One region of the Arthrobacter sp. QXT-31 genome, then DNA from elsewhere that is predicted to be linked to it. Evidence: riboswitches for the same ligand, from Rfam matches in the RefSeq annotation. Region 1 holds a riboswitch; each other region holds the start of a gene.

Region 1 (3,905 bases):
TGCAGGAAAACGTGGAACTGTATGAGCGTGTCCGGCCTGCCCTGAAGCTTGTCACCCGGGAAGTCCTGCAGATACTGCGGACCATGCTCAAGGACACCGAGGTCACCCCGCTGTTCGTCACCGGCCGGACCAAGACGGTCGATTCCTTCCGGGAGAAGATTTCCCGCACCGAGGAACCGCTGGAAGCCGGCGGCCCGCGGCTGCTGAAGTTCCCGGACCCGTTCCGGACGCTCAATGACATGGTGGGCGTGCGGGTCATCACCAAGCTGCCGGCGGAGAACGCCTTGGTGGCCAACCTGATCAAACGCCAGCGGCACCTCTTCGACTGCCGCGGGGACCGCGAAAAGGACATCGGCTCCATCGAGTCCGGAACGTACGGCTACTCCAGCCGGCACCTGATCCTGCGCACCCTCCAGAACGATGTGGTCAAGAACTACCAGCAGGTCTTCAACCCCGACCTCCCGCCCAACGGCAGCTACTTCTTTGAATGCCAGATCCGCACCGTCTTCGCGCACGCCTGGAGTGAGATCGAGCACGATATCCGCTTCAAGGCCGAGGACCCGCGGGCCTGGACACCGCACTTCGACCGCCAGTTCACGGCCACCGCCGCGATGCTGGAAACGGTGGAGAGCGCCTTCGCTGACCTGCACGAACGCTACGAGGAGGTCCGCAGCTACTGGGACCTGGACGGAGAGGGCGCGGCCCAGCTCACCCCCAACCGTATCCGGGACGTGTGGCGCACCCTGCTCCCGCACGTAGACCGTAAAGTAGACGATGACTGGGGATGGGCGGCCGAACTCCTGGCGGCCCACGGACTCAAGCAGACCGTGCAGCTTGCCGGCCTGCTCAGCGCCAACCGGATCACCGAGGTCCGCAGGGCCCTGGATCACCGCTACTCCCCCGGCCCGGACCGCTTGCTGGATGACCTCCTGCTGTGGCAGTACGGCACCAAACACATCGACCTCACCGCTGAGGCGCCCGACGCCGTCCCCCACCCGCGGCGCGACAGCCTCCTGCGGCGGCTGAAGCAGATCGAGCGCTACCGCCAGACCAAGAAATAGAGTTTCATGAAGCCCGAACAGCTCCAGTCCGTCCGGGCCACGCTCCGTTCCCCGCGGCGCCTCAAGACCGAGGCCCTCGCCGGACTGGTGGTGGCCCTTGCCCTCATTCCGGAAGCCATCGCGTTCTCCGTGATCGCCGGGGTGGACCCCCGGATCGGACTGTTCGCGTCCTTCACCATGGCGGTCACCATCTCGTTCGTCGGCGGCCGGCCCGCCATGATCTCGGCCGCAACCGGCGCCGTCGCCCTGGTGATCGCACCGCTGATGCGCAGCCACGGGCTGGACCACCTGATCGCCGCGGTGATCCTGGCCGGGGTGTTCCAGATCCTGCTGGCCGTCCTGGGCGTCACCCGGCTCATGCGTTTCATTCCGCGTTCGGTGATGGTGGGCTTCGTGAACGCGCTGGCCATCCTCGTTTTCATGGCCCAGCTGCCGGAACTGATCGGGGTTCCCTGGCCGGTGTATCCGCTGGTGGCCGCGGGCCTGCTGATCGTCGTCGGCTTCCGCAGGATTACGACGGCGGTGCCGTCACCTTTGGTGGCCATCGTCCTCCTGACGGCCCTCGCCGTGGCGGCCGGGATCGATGTCCCCGCCGTCCAGGACAAGGGCCAGCTGCCGGAAAGCCTGCCCACGCTGTTCATCCCGAACGTGCCGCTCACATGGGAAACCTTCCAGACCATCGCCCCCTACGCGCTGTCCATGGCACTCGTGGGACTGCTGGAATCGCTGATGACAGCCAAGCTCGTGGACGACATCACCGACACCCGCTCCAACAAGACCCGCGAATCCTGGGGCCAGGGCGTGGCCAACATCGTCACCGGATTCCTGGGCGGCATGGGCGGCTGCGCCGTGATCGGGCAGACGATGATCAACGTCAAGGGTTCCGGAGCCCGCAGCCGGGTGTCCACGTTCCTCGCCGGCGTCTTCCTGCTGGTGCTGGTGGTCGCCCTCGGCGACATCGTGGGGCTCATCCCGATGGCGGCGCTGGTGGCGGTGATGATCTTCGTTTCGGCCATCACCTTTGACTGGCATTCGGTGGCACCGGCGACGCTCAAACGCATGCCCAAGTCGGAGACCGCCGTCATGCTCATCACCGTGGGCACGGTGGTGGTCACGCACAACCTGGCAATCGGCGTCGGCGTCGGCGTGCTGGCGGCGATGGCGATGTTCGCCCGCCGGGTGGCCCACTTTGCCACTGTGGAGCGGACGGAAATGGAGCTCAACGGCCGCACCGTGGCCACCTACACAGTGGACGGCGAACTCTTCTTCGCCTCCTCCAACGACCTCTACACGCAGTTCGACTACGCCCGCGACGCCGAGCCGGACATCGACGGCGTGGTGATCGACCTGCACGCCTCGCATCTGTGGGATGCCTCCACCATCGCCGTCCTGGATGCGGTCACGGAGAAATACCGCCGGCACGGGCGCGAGGTGGAACTGATCGGCCTTAACTCGGCCAGCATCCAAATGCGGGAACGACTCGCCGGAAAACTCAACGCAGGAGCGTGAGGTTAATCACGTTACGCGCCCCGAAATCCCTTATCTGACGCGGATCATCCGCGGATGAACGACACGGTGCCGTTACCTTAATGTGACATTGCGGGGAAGCCTCCCGTACGGTGGAAAACGTGCCTTCTTCACCGATGAGGCACTCCCGCGCTGATTGCCTAACTCTGCCGCAGCCCGAGGAACCAATCGAACACCCATGTCAGGCAGAGACGGGGAAACCACTTTTCGGCCCGCTTGAAGCTGGCCTTGGGGTGAAGCCGCGCAGTCCTGGCCATGCTCAGGGCCGCGGCCGGGTGCCTCCCATCCGAATCCGACAGCTCACCTCGCAGGCATCGGGAGAGGCTTCTTCATGTCGTTCCGCTTTAATTCTGGCCGCCGTGCTGCGGTCATCCTTGCCGCATCCGGACTCGCCTTCACCGGCACCGTCGCAGCCAACGCCGCGAACGTTCCGGCACAGCAGGCACAGGCTCCCGCTGCCGCCCCCGCGGCCGCCAACCAGATCCAGGTTCCGCTGACCGCTGCCTCCAGCGTCAAGATTGACTTCGAGCGCCCCGCGGTCACCTCGGCCCCGGCTCCCGCGGCGGCACCCGTCGTCGTGAAGCCCGCGGTGAAGAAGGTTGCAGCACCTGCCGTTGCCGCGGCCCCCAAGGCTGCGCCGGCACCGGCAGCTGCCGCACCGAAGATCACCGTCAAGGCCGCCGCTCCGGCTCCGAAGGCGCCTGCCAAGGCCCCTGTTACGGCGGCCGCAGGCGTCAACGCCGCGATGCTGGCCTCGGCCCGGTCCCAGATCGGCATCACGCAGGACTGCACCGCCATGGTTGAGAAGGCCCTCGGCGCCGCCGGCATCCGCGTGGGTGACCTCGCACCGATGCAGTTCCTGAATCACGGCAGGGTCGTTTCCACTCCTCAGCCCGGCGACATGGTGGTCCAGTCCGGCCACGTGGCCATCTACGCCGGCGCCGGCAAGGTCATCAGCGGCGGCATGAACGGCATCAACGCCACCATGGAGCACCCGCTGTCCTGGCTCACGGCCACAGGTCCCGTCACGTTCGTGCGCGCGGCCTAGCAGAGGCAAGACCGCTGTGTTCCGCTGCCTTGGGGGCGGCGGAATACAGCTGTCCCCCCAAGGTGCTCCCACCTTTCTATAAGGATCGCGGGACACACTGGCTATGCCTGATGAAAGACCGCAGTCTCCGGCTGCGAGTCAGGGCCGCCGGGTCCGGATTGTCCCCCCATGCATTCCGGATCCGGTGCCTGCCAGCCGCAGCGTGCTGCACCTCAGCCTCAGCCTCAGCGGTTCCGGTTCACCCCCGGACAGTACGGTTCCGCCCCTGG
Region 2 (3,905 bases), 320 kb from region 1:
GTGTGGACGCTGGACTCGCCGGGCCTCACAGAGGTGACGGGCGCCGTCGTTCGCGCCGCACAGGCGCTGCCGCCGCACGGCGGCTAGTTGTATTGACCTGAGAGGTTGGTGACGCGGCTGACCGGTGTCTGACCTTTGAGGGCGGTGTGGGCTCGGTGGTGATTGTAGGCATGGAGCCAGTCGGGGAAAGCGGCGACACGCTCGGCCTCTGAGCGGTACGGGCGGATGTAGGCCCATTCCTCGAGCATGGTCCGGTTGAAGCGTTCGACCTTGCCGTTGGTTTGTGGCCGGTAGGGGCGGGTGCGTTTGTGCTTGATGTCCGGGCCCAGGGCTTCAGCGAAAGCGCGGGACCGGTAGCAGTTCCCGTTATCGGTCAGGACGCGCTGGACGGTGATTCCGTGGGCGTTGAACCAGGCATTGGCCCGGGACCAGAAGGCTGCTGCTGTTTCCTTTTTCTCGTCGGTGAGGATCTCGCTGTAGGCAAGACGTGAGTGGTCATCGACGGCGTTGTGGAGGTAGTGATAGCCGGGCCGGCGGTTGGCCGTGGTGCCGGTCTTGTTCTTCCACCCGGCGGTCCTGCCCAGGACCCGGTGTCCGCCGCCATTGGGGATACGGCCGAGCTTTTTGATGTCGACGTGGACCAGGTCCCCGGGCTTGTCGTGTTCGTAGCGGCGGATCACCCTGCCGGTGCCGCGATCGAGCCAGGCCAGTTTCGCGAGCCGGTAGCGGGACAGCACACGATGGACGGTGGAGGGGTGGATGCCCAGCAGATAACCGATCCTGGCAGGGCCCCACCGGCGGTTCACACGGAGGGCGATGATCCGCCGCTCGGTACGCGTGGCAGTCCGCCGAGGCGAAGAGTGCGGGCGGCTGGAGCGGTCCTCCATTGCTTCCGGTCCATGCTCGCGGTAGCGCTCAGCCCAGCGCGCAGCGGTCGGGACCGAGACCTGGAACCGTTCCGCGGCCCGGCGCAGACTCCAACATTGGTCAACGACACACTGCGCGAGCTGCAGCCGGCCACGGGGCGTCAGAAGAGCGTTAGGGTGGGACATGAAGACCTCCGTGCGTGGAATTGGACTCTAGACAAGCCCCACTCCACCCGGAGGTCTTCTTCATGTCACCGAACCACGCCGAGCGTCACTAACGTCCGTGGTCAATACAGCTAGTTAGCCCCGTCAGCCAGCCTGACCGCACCGCCCGGCCGCCCGTCAGAGCCTGCGGCGACGACCGTTAAACGCAGCAGCGGCGGATGCCAAAGCATCCGCCGCTGCCGTATCCGGTTGCCGCCCGGCCGGGCGGACATCCGCGCTGTTAGGCGTTCACCCGCACGTAGGTGGAGCCGGTGAGCCAGGAGGCCGGGTGCACGATGGTTTCGTTGACACCGTTCATGCCGCTGCTGATTGCCTGGCCGTCGCCGATGTAGACGCCGACGTGGCCACCACTGATCATCAGGTCGCCGGGCTGCGGGGAGGAGACCGGAGTGCCGTACTGGTAGAACTGCGTGGGCGCGAGGTCACCGACGGACTTGCCGATGGAACGGAGCGCCTGCTCCACCAGGATGGTGCAGTCCTGGGTGGCACCGAGCTGCGACTGGGCGGAAGCCACGATCGCTGCGCCCACACCGCTGGCCGTCTGGGGCGCGGCCGCCGGCGTTATGGATGCGGAGGCGGTGTAGATGCCCATGCCGGAGGGCTCGGTTGCCGCAGGTGCGGGAGCCGCCGGGGCAGGAGCCTCAGGGACAGCAGGGGCCACGGGAACCTCGGGCACGGCAGGTGCTGCAGCAGCGCCCGGTCCCGGGATCAGGATCTGGTCACCGGGGTAAATGATTGATGCCAGAGACAGGCCGTTCTCCGCGAGGAGTGCATCCAGGCTGACCCCGTGGCGTGCCGCGATGTCACCGAGGGTGTCGCCGGCCACCACGGTGTGGGATGCGCCGGCAACAGCAGAACCGCCGGTTGCCGGGGCGGGGGCTGCAGGCGTGGCGGGCGCAGCCAGCGCCTGGCCGGCAGCGGACTGGACCGCACCGGCGGCACCTGTGGCGGCTTGCGTAGCGGCAGTACCAGACGCGTCGGGCGCGTAGGCACCAGCGTGGGCGGGCGCGCCGGCACCGAACAGGAGACCGGAAGCGACGGCGGCTGCGGCGGCGGGCTTGGCAACCGTCGCGGCGTTGGACTTGAGGGAATACGACAGCCCCTGCAGAGCGATGGACGTCGTGGGGGTGGCGCGATGGCGCGCGAATGACTTACGTGACATGGTGATGGGCCTCTCCCATGCCTGCGGGGTTAGCTGTCGGGTTCGGATGGGAGTCACCCGGTCCTGATTGCCCGCTGCGCGGAGCGTCTGGACTTAACCCCTAGGCCTTGCTGGCAAGGCCGGTACTAACGTGGTTCCCCCGTCCCTGCCTTCGGGTCATTGCGAACGGATCCCGGTCAGCGGCAGGGCTCGGCATTCTGCCCGGGAATGCCCTGAGCGGAACCAAGGCACCCGCCGAGGCTATCGCACGTGGGCATCAAATGTCACATTTCGGTAACGGCGAGGCGGGAAGGAACGCTGACGGAAAGGGCGCCGAGAAGGGCTGGCGGTCCCGAAGGTCCCACCCTACAGGGCCTTTACCGCGCCCAACACCTTTGTCAGGGATTCCTTGGCGTCGCCGAACAGCAGCGTGGTCTGCGGCTCGTACATGAGATCGTTCTCGATTCCGGCGAACCCGGGCCGCATGGACCGCTTCAGGAACACCACCTGCCGGGCGTCCGCCACTTCAAGGATCGGCATCCCGTAGATCGGCGAACCGGCGGTGGTCTTGGCCGCCGGGTTCACGACGTCGTTCGCGCCCACCACCAGCGCGACGTCGGCGGTGCGGAACTCAGAGTTGATCTCGCCCATTTCCTTGAGCGATTCGTACGGCACATTGGCCTCGGCAAGCAGCACGTTCATGTGCCCTGGCATGCGCCCCGCGACCGGATGGATGGCGAAGTCCACCCGGATTCCGCGGGATTCCAGGGCCTGTGCCAGCTCCGCCGCGGTGTGCTGCCCCTGCGCCACGGCCAGCCCGTACCCGGGAACGATAATTACGCGCTGCGCGTAGCCCAGCAGCACCGCCACGTCCTCCGGGCTGGACGAGCGGACCGGACGGTCGCTCACGGCGGTGGATCCCGCCGTCGAACCTCCCCGGAAGGCCCCGAAAAGGATGCCGGCCACGCTGCGGCCCATGGCCGCGGCCATCGCCCGGGTGAGGATGGTGCCCGACGCCCCCACGAGCGTGCCGGCAACCACCAGCAGCACGTTCCCCAGCACCAGGCCGGACGCCGCAACAGCGAGGCCGGTGAAGGCGTTAAGCAGCGAGATGACGATCGGCACGTCTGCGCCGCCCACCGGCAGGACCAGCAGCACGCCGGCCACCAGGCCCAGCAGCAGGAGCAGCAGCGCCAGGATGAGGGACCCGCCCAGCACGACGGCGGCGGCGGTTCCCACCGCTGCGAGCAGGACTATCCCCATGAGCACCGGCAGGCCCGGAAACACCACGGGCCGGGTGGTCATGAGCTCCTGCAGTTTCGCGAACGTCACGGCCGATCCCGCGAAGGACACCGCCCCCACCAGCAGGGTGAAGACGACGGCGACGCGCACCCAGGCGTCCTCCGCATGCGGCAGTTCCAGCAGGGCCACGAGGGCGGCGGCACCGCCGCCCACGCCGTTGAACAGCGCCACGAGCTGCGGCATCTGGGTCATCTTGACGCGCCGGGCCACGGGCGCTGCCACGCCGGAACCGACGGCGATTGCGCCGAGGATCAGGGGGACGTTGTCCAGCCGGGTGGAGAGAAAGACGGTGGCGACGGCGACCAGCGCACCGAAGGCGCCGATGAGGTTGCCGCGCCGGGCGGTCCGCGGGGAGTTCAGGCCTTTCAGCG
Region 3 (3,905 bases), 740 kb from region 1:
TCAGGACAGCCAGGACGAAGGGGCCGCTGAAGGCGCCGCTGCCGCTGCCGCGGCCCGGGAAGCGGTTGCGGATGCAGCTCCGGCGGAGGGCGCCGCTGGTCCTGAAACAGAGCCCGACGGCGGCACGGGGTCTGGTACTGAGACGGCGGCCGAAGGGGAAACAGAGCCCGTCAGCCAGGAGCACGCCTAACCACACCGCCGAATCAACCGGTCTGGATGTGAGAGCGGCCCCCGCGTTCTTCGAACGCGGGGGCCGCTCTCGTTAACTCGCCCAAGCCCTTTAATAGCCAGACAGCGGACGGCGCCGGCCGGGACAGAAGCCCGGACGACGCCGTCGAACGCTGACGCTTCAGCGTCACCGATGATTCAGGCTGGCTACTTCTTTAGCTCGCCCACCACGTAGTCGATGCACTCCAGGAGGGCGGAGACGTCGGACGGCTCGATGGCTACGAAGGTGGCGATGCGCAGCTGGTTGCGTCCCAGCTTCCGGTACGGCTCCGTGTCCACGATGCCGTTGGCGCGGAGCACCTTGGCGATGGCAGCGGCGTCGATCGAGTCATCGAAGTCGATGGTGGCGATCACGTTGGAGCGCTCGGCGGCGTTGGCAACGAACGGCGTGGCGAACTCGGAGGCTTCCGCCCACTTGTAGATGCGTCCGGCCGAGTCGGCAGTCCGTCCGGCGGCGAAGTCCAGGCCGCCGTTTGCGTTGAGCCACTGCACCTGGGCGTCCAGCGTGACCAGCGTGGACAGGGACGGGGTGTTGTACGTCTGGTTGAGCTTGGAGTTGTCGATGGCGGTCTTCAGGTCCAGGAAATCCGGGATCCAGCGCCCGCTGGCCTTGACGCGCTCGGCCCGCTCCAGCGCCGCCGGGGAGAACAGGCCCAGCCACAGCCCGCCGTCGGAGGCGAAGTTCTTCTGGGGCGCGAAGTAGTAGACGTCCGTCTGGGCCACGTCGACGTCCAGCCCGCCGGCAGCGGAGGTTGCGTCCACGAGTACCAGCGCGCCCTCATCAGCGCCGTTCACCCGCTGGACGGGCGCGGCAACGCCGGTTGAGGTCTCATTCTGCGGCCAGGCGTACACGTCGACGCCGGCCTCCGCCTTGGGTGCGGGGCATGTGCCGGGCTCGGACTTGATGATGGTGGATTCCGCAAGGAAAGGTGCCTTGTTCGTGGCTGCGGCAAACTTGGAGCCGAACTCGCCGAAGGACAGGTGCTGAGCCTTCTGCTCCACCAGGCCGAAGCTGGCGACGTCCCAGAAAGCGGTGGAGCCGCCGACGCCGAGGACCACCTCGTAGCCTTCGGGGGCACGGAAGAAGGTGCTGAGGCCTTCGCGGACGGAGCCCACGAGGTTCTTCACCGGCGCCTGGCGATGGGACGTGCCAAGGAGCGTGGTGGCGGCTGCGGAGAGCGCCTGGATCTGCTCCGGCCTGACCTTGGAGGGGCCGGCGCCGAACCGTCCGTCCTTGGGCAGGAGGTTTGCGGGGATAGTGATGCTGGTGTCGCTCACAGTGGCTCCAATTTTCGGCATGGAAGTGCGGTTCGGCTGGGACGGGGCGATGGCCGGCAGGCAACCGTGACCGCCACGAAGACCCTCCTTATTCTGCCCGAAGCGCGGATACCGCGGGAACACGGACCCGTCATAGTCCGGACACTGAGATACTGCCAGGCGAGGCTTCACGAATTATTCGGAGCTATTCAAAATAGGCTAAGCTGGCAGTACGTACGGGCAGACAGCCGGTGCTGCGCCGCCGTCGGAAATAGCGACCGCCGCAGCAGCTTGCCGGCTCCCGGTGCGGTGGGCCCGCGGTACGGTGGGACGGACACAAATACTGTGCTCGAGGAGCTGAGCTGAATGACGGATCTGATCGACACCACGGAGATGTACCTTCGCACCATCCTGGAGCTGGAGGAAGAGAACATCGTGGCGCTTCGGGCACGCATCGCCGAACGTCTCCGCCACTCGGGCCCCACCGTTTCGCAGACCATCGGGAGGATGGAGCGCGACGGCCTCGTCGTCGTCTCCGGCGACCGGCACCTTGAACTGACGGAGGTGGGCCGCAAGCGCGCCACCGAGGTGATGCGGAAGCACCGGCTCGCCGAGCGCCTCCTTGCCGACGTCATTGGCCTGGACTGGGCGTACGTCCACGACGAGGCCTGTCGCTGGGAGCACGTCATGAGTGAACGGGTGGAGCGCAGGATCTACGAGATGCTCGACCACCCCACCGAATCGCCCTACGGGAACCCGATTCCCGGCCTCGCGGCACTGGGCGGGCAGCCGGCCCGTCCGTTCGCCGACGGTGTGGTGAATCTGCTGGACGCCATGACAGGCTACGGCCCGAATTCCAAGGTCACCGTCAGCCGTCTGGCCGAACCCATCCAGGTGGAGCCGGAGCTGCTCCTCCAGCTGGATGAGGGCGGGATCCGTCCCGGCGCAGCCGTGTCGCTTGAACGCGTGGGGGAGTACATCTCCGTCCGCGTGCCGGGCTTCGAAGGTGCCCTTGAGCTGCCTCCGGAAGTTGCTGCCCACGTGTTCGTACACGTCGCCTGATTTCCTCGCGCTACGGGGCTTGAGAGGCTTCCTGTCAGACATCTGCAGGCAGGATGACCTACCACTTTTGCACAGTGAATATAACGGAATTATTACTGTGCCCTTTAATCCCCTATAGTTAAACGGCAACGCCGATGCAAAAGCGTTACCTGATCTGGAGCCGAACCCTGCCAGCAGATCAGTAGCACGAGTCACCCACTGGCAGGGGCGGGGGAACCACAAACGGCTGTATCTACAGCCTTGGGGTGAAGTCCGCAGCAGCAAGTCTTATCCGCAGAAGGAATCCTCCCGGGATACCCCTGTGCCGGATTGGCTTGCCATGGCGGACCGGGTCTACGCACTCTCTGACCCGAATCCGACAGCTAACTTCGCAGGCTATCCAGAGAGGAAGCAGTACTTGTCCATGCAGAATGCCCGGGGCCGCCGCCGCGCGACCGGTCCCGCTCCGGAGCCGCGCCCTGCGGAAGCCATTGCCGCGGACCGTCCCCGGGACGCCCAGCGTGAAGCGCGCCGCAAGCGCCGGGGTGCGTTCCGGCAGGTCACGGATTTCGCCTCGGCCAGTGGAGTTGGGCAGAAAGCCGGCGTAGCCCTCGCGGCCACCGGCCTGCTGCTGACGGTTACTGTCCCTGCCACGAGCCCTGTCCTGGCTGCCGGCGAGCAGCAGTCAGGGGCGTCCGCTTCGGCAGCCGCACCGGCGGCCCAGCCGAAGGTTTCTGCAGAAGCGGCAGCAAAGATCGATTTCAGCCGCACTTCCGTCTCCACCACGGGTGACCCGGACGGAAAGCTCAAGCAGCTCCTCAGCGCCCAGTCCGCCAGCAGCATCAGCCGCTCGGCGTCGCTGGGAAGCCTGGGCGCGCCGCTGTCCACGATGGTCAAGTCCTCGCCGTTCGGTTACCGGGTCAGCCCGATCACCGGCGGCGCCGGCGAGTTCCACCGCGGCCAGGACTTCGCCGCCCAGTGCGGCACGTCCGTGCTGGCCGCGGCCAGCGGCAAGGTTACCTTCGCCGGGTGGCACCCGTACGGCGGCGGCAACCGGGTGGTCATTGACCACGGCAACGGCCTGGAAACCACGTACAACCACCTGTCGTCCTCCAGCGTCCAGGTTGGCCAGAAGGTCACCCGGGGCGAAGTGGTGGCCCTTAGCGGGACCACCGGCGCTTCCACCGGCTGCCACCTCCACTTCGAGGTGATGGTCAACGGTGACGTCGTTGATCCCGCCGGCTGGCTCTGAGCCAAGCCGAGTGAGAACTCTCATTCCTGTGACACGCCGTGACCTGAATGTGACTTTCGCTCTGAACTGCTGTACCGTCTAAACCGCGTCAACTTCGCCGAAGTTGACGCTCTTGAGTGGATTGCCT

Evidence for each region. A riboswitch is a leader RNA that binds a small molecule or an ion and turns the genes downstream of it on or off. The one in region 1 is predicted to bind cyclic di-AMP.
Region 2: it holds a riboswitch for cyclic di-AMP, as region 1 does, so the genes downstream of both, BWQ92_RS10875 (LysM peptidoglycan-binding domain-containing protein) here and BWQ92_RS09450 (NlpC/P60 family protein) in region 1, are expected to answer to the same signal.
Region 3: it holds a riboswitch for cyclic di-AMP, as region 1 does, so the genes downstream of both, BWQ92_RS06045 (M23 family metallopeptidase) here and BWQ92_RS09450 (NlpC/P60 family protein) in region 1, are expected to answer to the same signal.

The regions. Positions count from the first base shown of each region.
Region 1 covers NZ_CP019304.1:2,080,441-2,084,345, forward strand. The annotation lists gene BWQ92_RS09440 (GTP pyrophosphokinase) at 1-1,061, shown strand, start outside; gene BWQ92_RS09445 (SulP family inorganic anion transporter) at 1,068-2,570, shown strand; cyclic di-AMP (ydaO/yuaA leader) riboswitch at 2,752-2,916, shown strand; gene BWQ92_RS09450 (NlpC/P60 family protein) at 2,920-3,636, shown strand; gene BWQ92_RS09455 (GGDEF domain-containing protein) at 3,875-3,905, opposite strand, start outside.
Region 2 covers NZ_CP019304.1:2,399,421-2,403,325, reverse strand. The annotation lists gene BWQ92_RS10885 (ArgP/LysG family DNA-binding transcriptional regulator) at 1-87, shown strand, start outside; gene BWQ92_RS10880 (IS481 family transposase) at 84-1,052, opposite strand; gene BWQ92_RS10875 (LysM peptidoglycan-binding domain-containing protein) at 1,312-2,253, opposite strand; cyclic di-AMP (ydaO/yuaA leader) riboswitch at 2,259-2,420, opposite strand; gene BWQ92_RS10870 (NAD(P)(+) transhydrogenase (Re/Si-specific) subunit beta) at 2,599-3,905, opposite strand, start outside.
Region 3 covers NZ_CP019304.1:1,339,736-1,343,640, reverse strand. The annotation lists gene BWQ92_RS06060 (DUF3027 domain-containing protein) at 1-190, shown strand, start outside; gene serC (phosphoserine transaminase) at 376-1,506, opposite strand; gene BWQ92_RS06050 (metal-dependent transcriptional regulator) at 1,852-2,547, shown strand; cyclic di-AMP (ydaO/yuaA leader) riboswitch at 2,696-2,939, shown strand; gene BWQ92_RS06045 (M23 family metallopeptidase) at 2,951-3,778, shown strand.